2 regions of the Bacillus sp. VA13 genome follow, and region 2 is predicted to be linked to the other one. Evidence: riboswitches for the same ligand, from Rfam matches in the RefSeq annotation. Region 2 holds a riboswitch; the other holds the start of a gene.
The links. Region 2 has a riboswitch for thiamine pyrophosphate ahead of AC0C66_RS00390 (acetylornithine deacetylase). Riboswitches for the same ligand answer to the same signal wherever they lie in the genome.
Positions count from the first base shown of each region.

Region 1: it holds a riboswitch for thiamine pyrophosphate, as region 2 does, so the genes downstream of both, AC0C66_RS15820 (nucleoside 2-deoxyribosyltransferase) here and AC0C66_RS00390 (acetylornithine deacetylase) in region 2, are expected to answer to the same signal.

Region 1 covers NZ_JBVQPP010000004.1:97,354-102,325, reverse strand. Annotated here, with positions in the region: partial or broken gene AC0C66_RS15825 (ribonuclease YeeF family protein) at 1-1,204, opposite strand, end outside; TPP riboswitch at 1,622-1,725, shown strand; gene AC0C66_RS15820 (nucleoside 2-deoxyribosyltransferase) at 1,803-2,249, shown strand; gene AC0C66_RS15815 (thymidylate synthase) at 2,264-3,271, shown strand; gene AC0C66_RS15810 (class I SAM-dependent methyltransferase) at 3,271-4,041, shown strand; gene thiD (bifunctional hydroxymethylpyrimidine kinase/phosphomethylpyrimidine kinase) at 4,043-4,861, shown strand; gene AC0C66_RS15800 (HAD-IIA family hydrolase) at 4,873-4,972, shown strand, end outside.
Region 2 covers NZ_JBVQPP010000001.1:72,759-77,730, forward strand. Annotated here, with positions in the region: gene sigG (RNA polymerase sporulation sigma factor SigG) at 49-831, shown strand; gene AC0C66_RS00385 (ABC transporter ATP-binding protein) at 982-1,776, shown strand; TPP riboswitch at 1,789-1,890, shown strand; gene AC0C66_RS00390 (acetylornithine deacetylase) at 1,978-3,258, shown strand; gene AC0C66_RS00395 (YlmC/YmxH family sporulation protein) at 3,341-3,586, shown strand; gene pgeF (peptidoglycan editing factor PgeF) at 3,748-4,584, shown strand; gene AC0C66_RS00405 (YggS family pyridoxal phosphate-dependent enzyme) at 4,591-4,972, shown strand, end outside.

The DNA.
Region 1 (4,972 bases), on a different contig from region 2:
CTGCTTTTGATACTTCAAGTGTCTTAGTTGCAGCAACTTTTGAACCGGCTTTTGCAACTTTGGATACTTTATCAATACCCTTTGAACCAACTATTGCAAGGACAACCGTACTGCCTACATAGGAAACCCATTTTGCTCTGCTGTAGCTATCTCCATTAATCATATCACGTTGAAATGTGTCTTCTATGTCTTTTGCTATGATCTTATAAGTATCGATTGGATGTAAGGCTGCGTTCACAGTTCCAGAAAGCGATTCAATCGGGTGTCTTGCAAGTTGATAGAGACCCATCACTGTATCTTTACCTGCTTCATACATTCCCACTGCAATACCTTTTCCAATTTCAGCTTTTTGTTGGAGTTCTTCGAGTTGGCGAAAATAAACTTGCTGGTCAGGTTCCAAATTCTCGTATCCTATTTTCTTCGCAATTTTTAAATACTCGTCTGGATCTGTTACCTTTACAAGCTGTTTTTTCAAATCTTTTATTTCGCGTTTTTTAGCTTCTTCTTTTTTAATCTTCAAATAAGCTTCAGACTGCTTCTCGATATCGCTTTTTTTCTTATGTATATCGCTCTCACGATATGCCTTGGCATTATAGTGAAGGGGTGTAGCATTCTTGCCCTTACCTGTTGATTCCTGTAACTTTTGAAAGTCTGCTTTAATGAATTGTTCGTTAGGTTCAGTTATTGCATATTCAGTTTTTAAGTTTTCGTCCACATCGCCTATTTTATCAACAGTCTTTTTCCGTTTGTTTTCGTTAGAAGAGAGCTCATCCTTAAAAGTCTCTGTTGAAAATAAATCAAGTGGAAGAATGTCATCGATGTCATTCAGAATATCTTTCATTGCTTTCTTCTGCTCAGACATAATTGATTTTGATTTTTTATATGCGTTTGCTAATTCATGTTCTAAGAAGGATTCCTCGATATATGCATCAGATAAGCTGGCATCTTCTAAAACACCGGAGATACTAGTAAGGAAAGCGATCTTCATTTCAATTAAATCAATCCATTGATCAGTAACACCCACATGATCGTGATAAAATGCTTTGATATTGTTTGCTCCCTTGCCAGACAACTTACTGTCATCCAGATCAGCAACAGCCTTAAATGCTTTTCATAGTTTAATCATTTGATTTTTCAATTCTTTATAATCTTTTGCTCGGTTTTCAGCTTCAGATAACAAAGACTTAGCTTCAAATACCTTCATTGTCCAATCCTTTCAGCAAGTTTATATCCAAATATTACCATGGAATAGATATGAAGGTTTCAAAAATTGTATTTACGAATGTTAAATCATTTGATCATAATGCGATTTGGAAAAGTCCAGAAGTAGGGTATTTTTTGCTCACCAATTATATTAACGTAAAGTGAAGTTAGAAAGTGTAATGAACATAAGCTTTCATAACTAAGGCTATAAATTTGCAATGTTCAGGTCATTTTTTAACCACACTAGAAATAGGGGATTTTTATGCTTTCCTTTTTTAAGCTCTATGACTTGCCATCAAATGCAAGTCGTGGTAACTTTCAAAAAACATTTTTCGGCTGATACGCAGGGTTCAACGCTTATCAATCATTGTTTGACTAATGATATGGAATAGTTTAGGATGAAAGTAAATATTTATATTTTATACACTGGGGGAGCTTTTAGAAGCTGAGAAGAGACACAAGTCCTGACCCTTTGAACCTGATTTGGTTAACACCAGCGTAGGGAAGTGAGAAAATTAGAGAGATTTTTTATCTTATCTATTTTTAAGCCACTTTCCATATGAAAGTGGCTTTATTTATTTTGAAAGGATGATATTAAAGTGACAACTAAAAAAGTTTTTTTAGCAGGGCCTTTTAAAAGTTTAGTAGACGAGAATACTGGATTGATGAGCTTACAAGAAAGGGGAAAGTTGGAATCTTTAATTTCTTTTTTTGAAAATGAAGGATGGTTAGTTCATAATGCTCACAAGCGAGAAGGATGGGGGAAAGATTTCATGACACCTCAACAATGCACTAAAATTGATTTTGATGAAATAAGCACTTGTGACCTTTTTGTAGCTTTTCCTGGCTCACCGGCTTCTCCTGGAACACATATAGAAATTGGATGGGCTTCTGCCTTGAAAAAAAAGATAGTGTTATTACTAGAAAAAGATAGAGATTACGCATTCTTAATCCAAGGGTTAAATGTAGTAGCTGATGTTGAATACATTAATTTTAAAGATACCGATGATTTATTACAAAAGATTAAAAGTATCCTTATGAAATAAAAGGTGGAATCTAAATGAGAAAGAGAACTTTTCATGAAGCATATATGGAAACACTGTATGACATCTATCACAACCCTGAATTTTTGAATTCACCGCGTGGACAAAAAAGCAAAGAAAAATTGAACTATCATCTGACCCTTGAAAATCCAGTAGAACGTGTCACTTACTTACCCTCTAGAAAAACAAATATCGTGTTTAATTTTGCTGAAGTTTTATGGTATTTGTCGGGGAGTAACAACTTAGATTTTATTAGTTATTACAATAAAAAAATGCCTTTATATTCAATGAATAAAAAAACATTAACAGGCACTGCGTATGGACCTAAAATATTTGAATTTGGAAACGCAAAACTAAATCAATGGAATAGAATAAAAAATCTTTTGACACAAGAAGACATTGATTCAAAAAGGGCATTTATTCAAATATTCGATGCCTCGGAACTCTTCGTTTCTGGAAACATTGATGTTTCTTGCACAATCGGTTTGCAATTTTTCATAAGAGAAAACAAGTTATATATGTCTTCCGTAATGCGTGCAAATGATGCATTTCGAGGAATGATTAGTGATCTTTTCTCTTTTACATTTATGCAAGAATTAATGGCGAGAGAACTTCATTTAGAAGTCGGAGAATATTTCCATAATGTTGGTTCCATTCATATCTACGAGTCCGACAACGAATGGGCAAAAACAGTACTTGAGGAAGCTAAAAATTATAATGATACCTCGGCTTTTGAATTTCCTAAAATGCCTGCCGGGAATAATTGGCCTTTCATTGAAACAGTTTTAGAATATGAGTCTTTGCTTAGAAAAGATCAAATTTCATTGTCAAGGCAGGATATTGAAACTCTAGAATTACCTGAGTATTGGGAACAGGTTCTTTTACTTTTCAGTATATATCAGCATATTGCTTATAAGCGAGATATGGACCTTTCTCTATTTCAAGGCTTACTTCCTACTTATCAATTTTTTGTTAGAAATAAGTGGTTTAATTACTTCTCAACTAAACAAAAGGAGGAAATTTAATGAAAACTTCTTGGAAAGAAGACAGTGTTGCTGGTAAATTCGATGCTTATAACGACGTTTTAGAACAAACATTAGGTTTTGAGTATGTTTTTCGTAAATTTGATAAAGCGGATATTAAAAAGGTGCTCGATTTTGGCTGTGGTCCCGGAAAGGTAGCATATAGGTTAGCTGACAGAATAGATTGCAATGTAATCGCAGTAGATGAATCAAGTAAGATGTTGGATATAGCAAAGACAAAAAGAAAACATCCACATGTTGACTATCATTTAATTGAACATGATAATCTTTCCTTCTTACCAGATCATTCAGTTGATGCTGCTATGGCATGTTACGTCTTTATTAATACAGATAGTGATCAACGTATCAAAAGAATCATGGATGAAATTTTTCGTGTGTTAAAACCAGGTGCTTCTTTTGTTATACTCGATACAAACCCTGACTCAACTGGAATAGAATTTTCAACCTTTCGCAACGGAATACCGGGGAAAGAGTATTCTTATGGAGAAGAAAGAAATGAGTGGCTTCATGTTCCTGAACAAGAAGATTTAATTTTAAATGACTTTCATTGGCCGAAGTCAATGTACTATAAACTTTTATCTAATGTAGGTTTTGAAAGTGTAACATTACTGGAACCAACGTTAAACGATATTGACGGAGAGCAGTTAAAGGCCATCGAACAAAAATTCAAATTTAATAATTGGAAAAGTGAAAAGGAATACCCGCCTTTTATAATTTTTGAAGCAGTGAAACCTACCTTAGGAGGTGTATGAGTTGACGGATATCTATAAAGCACTTTCGATTGCTGGAACAGATCCAACCGGGGGAGCGGGAATTCATGCAGACTTAAAAACCTTCCAGGAGCAGCAAGTATTTGGAATGGCTGTTATTACATCAGTTGTTGCTCAAAACACACTTGGTGTGAAAAGTTTTGAGGAGGTATCTCTGAATAATATATCTCAGCAAATAGACTGTGTCATCGGAGATATAAAACCGGATGCTGTAAAAACTGGTATGCTTGCAAGCGTGGATATTATAGAACTGATAGCTGAAAAATTAAAAGCGGCTAATTTCCAATCGTATGTGATGGACCCAGTTATGGTTGCTAAAAGCGGACATCATCTACTTCATAAGGATGCCGTTAATCATTTGAAAAAATTATTAATACCTCAAACAACTGTTATTACACCAAATATTCCAGAAGCAGAAGTAATAATCGGCAAATCAATTAAAACTGTACAGCAGATGCGCGATGCTGCTAAAGAAATTGTGGAAGTATATGGAGCAAAGAGTGCTGTCGTAAAAGGGGGGCATTTGAACGGAGAAGCTCGCGATATTATGTATTGTGATGAGGCTTTCGAGGAATTTGTTTCTCCTCGCTTTGATACAAAACATACCCATGGAACAGGCTGTACTTTTTCGGCCGTTATAACTGCAGAGCTAGCAAAGCAGCACAGTATACCGAAATCTGTAGCAACTGGGAAAGAATTTATTTCAGCAGCTATTAAACATCCTTTAGGTATTGGGAAGGGACATGGGCCTACAAATCATTTCGCGTATCGCTCAATCATTAACCCCACGACAGCTACTTAAGGAGTGTTATGATGATCTATAAGGAATATGATGTATTTTTATTCGATTTAGACGGAGTTATTTATATAGGAGACAAAGCTTTACCAGAAGCTGTTTCTTCTTTAAAACGTC
Region 2 (4,972 bases):
AAGGAGATACTTAACGTTGTACAGCAGCTCCTGTAGGGAGGGAAAAAAGTGTCGAGAAATAAAGTCGAAATCTGCGGGGTGGATACCTCCAAATTACCAGTACTCAAGAATGAAGAGATGAGAAAGCTGTTTAGGCAGCTGCAGGATGAAGGCGATGATTCAGCAAGAGAAAAGCTTGTAAACGGGAACTTGCGTCTTGTCTTAAGTGTCATTCAAAGATTTAATAACAGAGGAGAGTATGTTGATGACTTATTTCAGGTCGGCTGCATCGGACTAATGAAATCCATTGATAATTTTGACCTAAGCCACAATGTTAAGTTTTCAACATACGCTGTACCTATGATTATCGGAGAGATCCGCAGGTATTTACGCGATAATAACCCGATCCGTGTCTCAAGATCACTCCGGGATATCGCTTATAAGGCACTTCAGGTAAGAGAGCGGTTAATCAGTGAGACAAGCAAGGAGCCGACTGCAGAAGACATCGCAAAAGTTCTTGAAGTACCGCATGAGGAAATCGTATTTGCGCTTGATGCCATCCAGGATCCGGTTTCTCTATTTGAACCGATCTATAACGACGGCGGAGACCCGATTTATGTGATGGATCAAATCAGTGATGAACGCAATAAAGATTCACAATGGATTGAAGAGCTGGCTTTAAAAGAGGGCATGAGAAGGCTGAATGATAGGGAAAAAATGATTTTGAGAAAGCGATTCTTCCAAGGGAAAACTCAAATGGAAGTAGCCGAGGAAATCGGGATTTCCCAAGCGCAGGTGTCCAGACTTGAAAAAGCGGCTATCAAACAAATGAATAAGAATATTCATCAATAATGAAAGAAAAGCCTTTAAAACGATTTTGTTTTAAAGGCTTTTCTATTGATTGCGGGCGGTTTACGTTTTGGAAAAAATAAGGTATCCTAGTTCGTGCAAAGTTTTATGAAAATTTAAATAATTATAAAGGCAGTAAAGAGGAGGACCACGATGATTTTGCAGCTTGACAATGTCTCACTAAAACGGAATGGAAAATGGATACTGAGAGATATTCATTGGAAGGTGGAAGAAAAGGAAAATTGGGTGCTTTACGGACTGAATGGCGCTGGAAAGACAGCGCTGTTAAATATGCTTTGCTCTTATTATTTTCCAACATCGGGCGAGATGCAGGTGCTTGGCCATGAATTTGGTAAAACGGAGCTTGGGGAGAAACTTAGACGGAAAATTGGCCTCGTCTCAGCGGCTCTTCAGCAAAAATTTTATCCGGCAGATTCGGCATTTGAAATTGCTTTGAGCGGAGCTTACGCTTCGATTGGATTATATGAAACACCAAGTGCAGAAATCAGGGAAAAAGCGATTGGTTTGTTAGAGGACTTGGGAGCAATTGAATATGCCGACCGCCGCTATGAAACCCTTTCTCAAGGAGAAAAACAAAGAGCCTTGATTGCAAGAGCGCTAATGGCTGATCCGGAGCTGCTGATACTGGACGAACCGGTCACAGGACTGGATTTTATTGCCCGGGAAAAGCTGTTAGACACGATTACATACATTGCAAATAAAGAAAATGCGCCATCGATCCTTTACGTGACTCATCATGCGGAAGAAATTTTGCCGATCTTTGACAAAGCCCTTTTGTTAAAACAGGGAGAGGTCTTTAAATCGGGAGAAATAAAGGAAATGCTTACTGATCAAATACTTTCCGCTTTTTTTGATACGCCAATCCATGTATTATGGAATCAGGATCGGCCGTTTTTAACAAGAGCCGAGCCGATAACGAATGCCTGACAAACACATATCGATTCATCCTAGGGGTGCTTTGCGAAGCTGAGAGAGACTTTGTCTTAACCCTTTTGACCTGATCTGGATCATGCCAGCGGAGGGAAGCGGTGAAAAAACGGAGTACATAGGACTCTGTTTGTTTTTATTAAGCCGTTTCATTACATTTGAAACGGCTTTTTTGATTTTAAAGAATAGGAGCGGATCACATTGAATCAACAAATAGACTCTCTGTTAACAAAGGTGGAAGATCAAAAGGAGGAGCTTATTCAGCTAGCAAAAACGCTGATGTCCTATAAAACACCTGCTCCGCCTGCAAGAAATACCGACGGCATTCAGTCCTGGATTGCTGGGTTTTTAAATGAAATGGGATTCTCGATCGATAAATGGGACGTGTACCCAGGAGATCCCAATGTTGTAGGTCTACTAAAGGGAACAGATTCAGCAGATTATCATAGCTTGATCATCAATGGCCATGTAGATGTGGCAGAGGCAAAAGAGGATGAGGAGTGGGAGCATGATCCGTTTCATCCAATTGAAAAAAACGGTCTCTTAATCGGGAGAGGTGCTTCTGATATGAAAGGCGGAATGGCGTGTGTGCTGTTTGCGGTGAAATTGATTCGTGAAGCCGACATTGAACTTCCCGGTGATTTGATTCTGCAATCGGTTATCGGGGAGGAAGTCGGAGAAGCCGGCACGCTTGAATGCTGCAAGAGGGGCTATCATGCTGATTTTGCAGTTGTCGCGGATACGAGCGATATGCATATTCAAGGTCAAGGCGGTGTCATTACAGGCTGGATTGAAATCAAAAGCAGTCAAACGTTTCATGATGGGACGAGGCGGAATATGATTCATGCAGGCGGAGGAACATTCGGAGCAAGCGCAATTGAAAAAATGGCAAAAATAATTGCGGGGCTCGGTGAACTGGAGCGTCACTGGTCTATCATGAAACGTTATCCCGGTTTTAAACCAGGCACAAATACGATTAACCCGGCTGTCATAGAAGGCGGCAGACATGCGGCTTTTATAGCTGACGAGTGCCGGCTGTGGATCACAGTCCATTTTTATCCGAATGAAACCCATGAACAAGTGGCAGCGGAAATAGAAGATTACATTAACCGGCTGAGTGACAGTGATATTTGGCTTAGGGAAAACCGCCCTGTCTTCAAGTGGGGAGGCTCATCTATGATTGAAGACAGAGGAGAAATTTTTCCGGCACTGGAAGTTGACCCTGGCCACCCAGGCGTCTCAGCGCTTACAGCGTCTCATCAGAAAGTAAAACGGGAGCGTCCGGTTATTGACGTTTCTCAATCTGTTACAGACGGAGGATGGCTGTATAATGCCGGCATTTCAAGCGTGATTTACGGACCTGGAGATCTTCACAATGCACACTCCGTGAACGAGGAGGTATCGATTGAGCAGCTGGTAGATTATACGAAAATTATGCTCAATTTTATCATCGGCTGGTGCAGCTGTAAAAAAGAACAGTGACCATGAAAATTTTTTCTTGCTGACAAGGTTCAGCCCGCCCGTTCATATACTTGAAAAAAGGACGGAAAAAGGACGTGATGGAATGATCAGCATTTCAGAATTTCAGGTGAAGGATGTCGTCAATGTCTCAAACGGAAAAAAGCTGGGGAGCATTGGTGATATAGATATCAATGTGACCACTGGCAAAATTCAGGCGATCATACTAGGAGGAAATGGGAAAGTTCTCGGATTTTTTGGAAAAGAAGAGGAATTGGTCATTCCATGGCGAAATATAGTAAAAATCGGGGAAGATGTAATCTTGGTCCGATTAAATGAACCGCATGCATAACCTGCTCGTCTGCCGCGGATTGGCAAATGCCGGAAGTCTGGATTCTTCCGGCACATTTCATTTAGAAATATGCAAATCGGCGCTCAACGAATGCAGAAAGATGTGGTAAAATAAGTGGGAAATTCCGCTTTTTTAAATGTTTGTCGAAAGGTTGGATCATCATGAATACATATCACCCATTCAGTCTTACCACACCCTCGACACTCATGATACAAGACTGGACACAAACGAATCAAAACAACAGAGAAGTCATTGCCGGATTTACTACGAAAAACGGCGGTGTCAGCCAAAAGCCTTTTGAATCGTTAAATACAGGATTGCACGTTCATGACAAAGATGCAGATGTAGTTAAAAATCGTGAATATATTGCCGATATGTTTAATATTGATTTGCAGTCTTGGGTATTTGCTGATCAGACACATGATAATCGCGTTCAGAAAGTGACGCAGAGGGATAGGGGAAAAGGCGCCCGTGAGTATCACACAGCTCTAAAAGCAACGGACGGGCTCTATACAAATGAAAAGAATGTGTTTTTGGCATTATGCTTTGCTGATTGTGTGCCTCTTTTCTTTTATGATCCGGTTAAATCGCTTGTCGGGGTCGCCCATGCCGGGTGGAAAGGCACTGTCAAACAGATTGGCAGAGAAATGGTGAAGCAATGGACCGAGCAGGAAGGTTCAAATCTCTCAGATATTTATGCTGTTATAGGACCGTCTATCAGCGGAGCATGCTATACAGTAGACGACCGTGTCATGGATGCTGTCCGGGCATTGCCAGTTTCAGCAGAACGTGCCGTAAATCAGACGGCACAGGCACAATATCAGCTTGACCTGAAAGAGCTGAACCGCCTTATATTGATCGACAGCGGTTTGGCAAATGAACAGATTTCTGTCAGTGGTTTATGCACGGAAAGTGAGCCGTCTCTTTTCTATTCTCACCGCCGCGATCAGGGGAAAACTGGACGGATGATGTCCTTTATCGGAATGAAGGAGGCATAAAAGATCTTGCGTGTTGTTGATAATTTACGACATATAAACGAACGAATAAACGAAGCATGTAACAGATCGGGCCGCAGCTCCGATGAAGTTACGGTTATTGCAGTCACAAAATATGTATCGCCTGAAAGAGCACAGGAGGCAGTGGATGCGGGCATCACCTGCCTCGGAGAGAATCGGGATGCGGAACTGCTCCGCAAACAGGAAATGATAAAAGGGGATCCGGAATGGCATTTTATCGGCAGTCTGCAATCAAGAAAAGCAAAAGCTGTCGTCAATTCGGTTTCCTATATCCATTCCTTAGACCGGCTCTCATTAGCGAAAGAAATTGAAAAACGGGCTGAAGGTACTGTGCAATGCTTTGTGCAGGTCAATACCTCTCTTGAGCTTT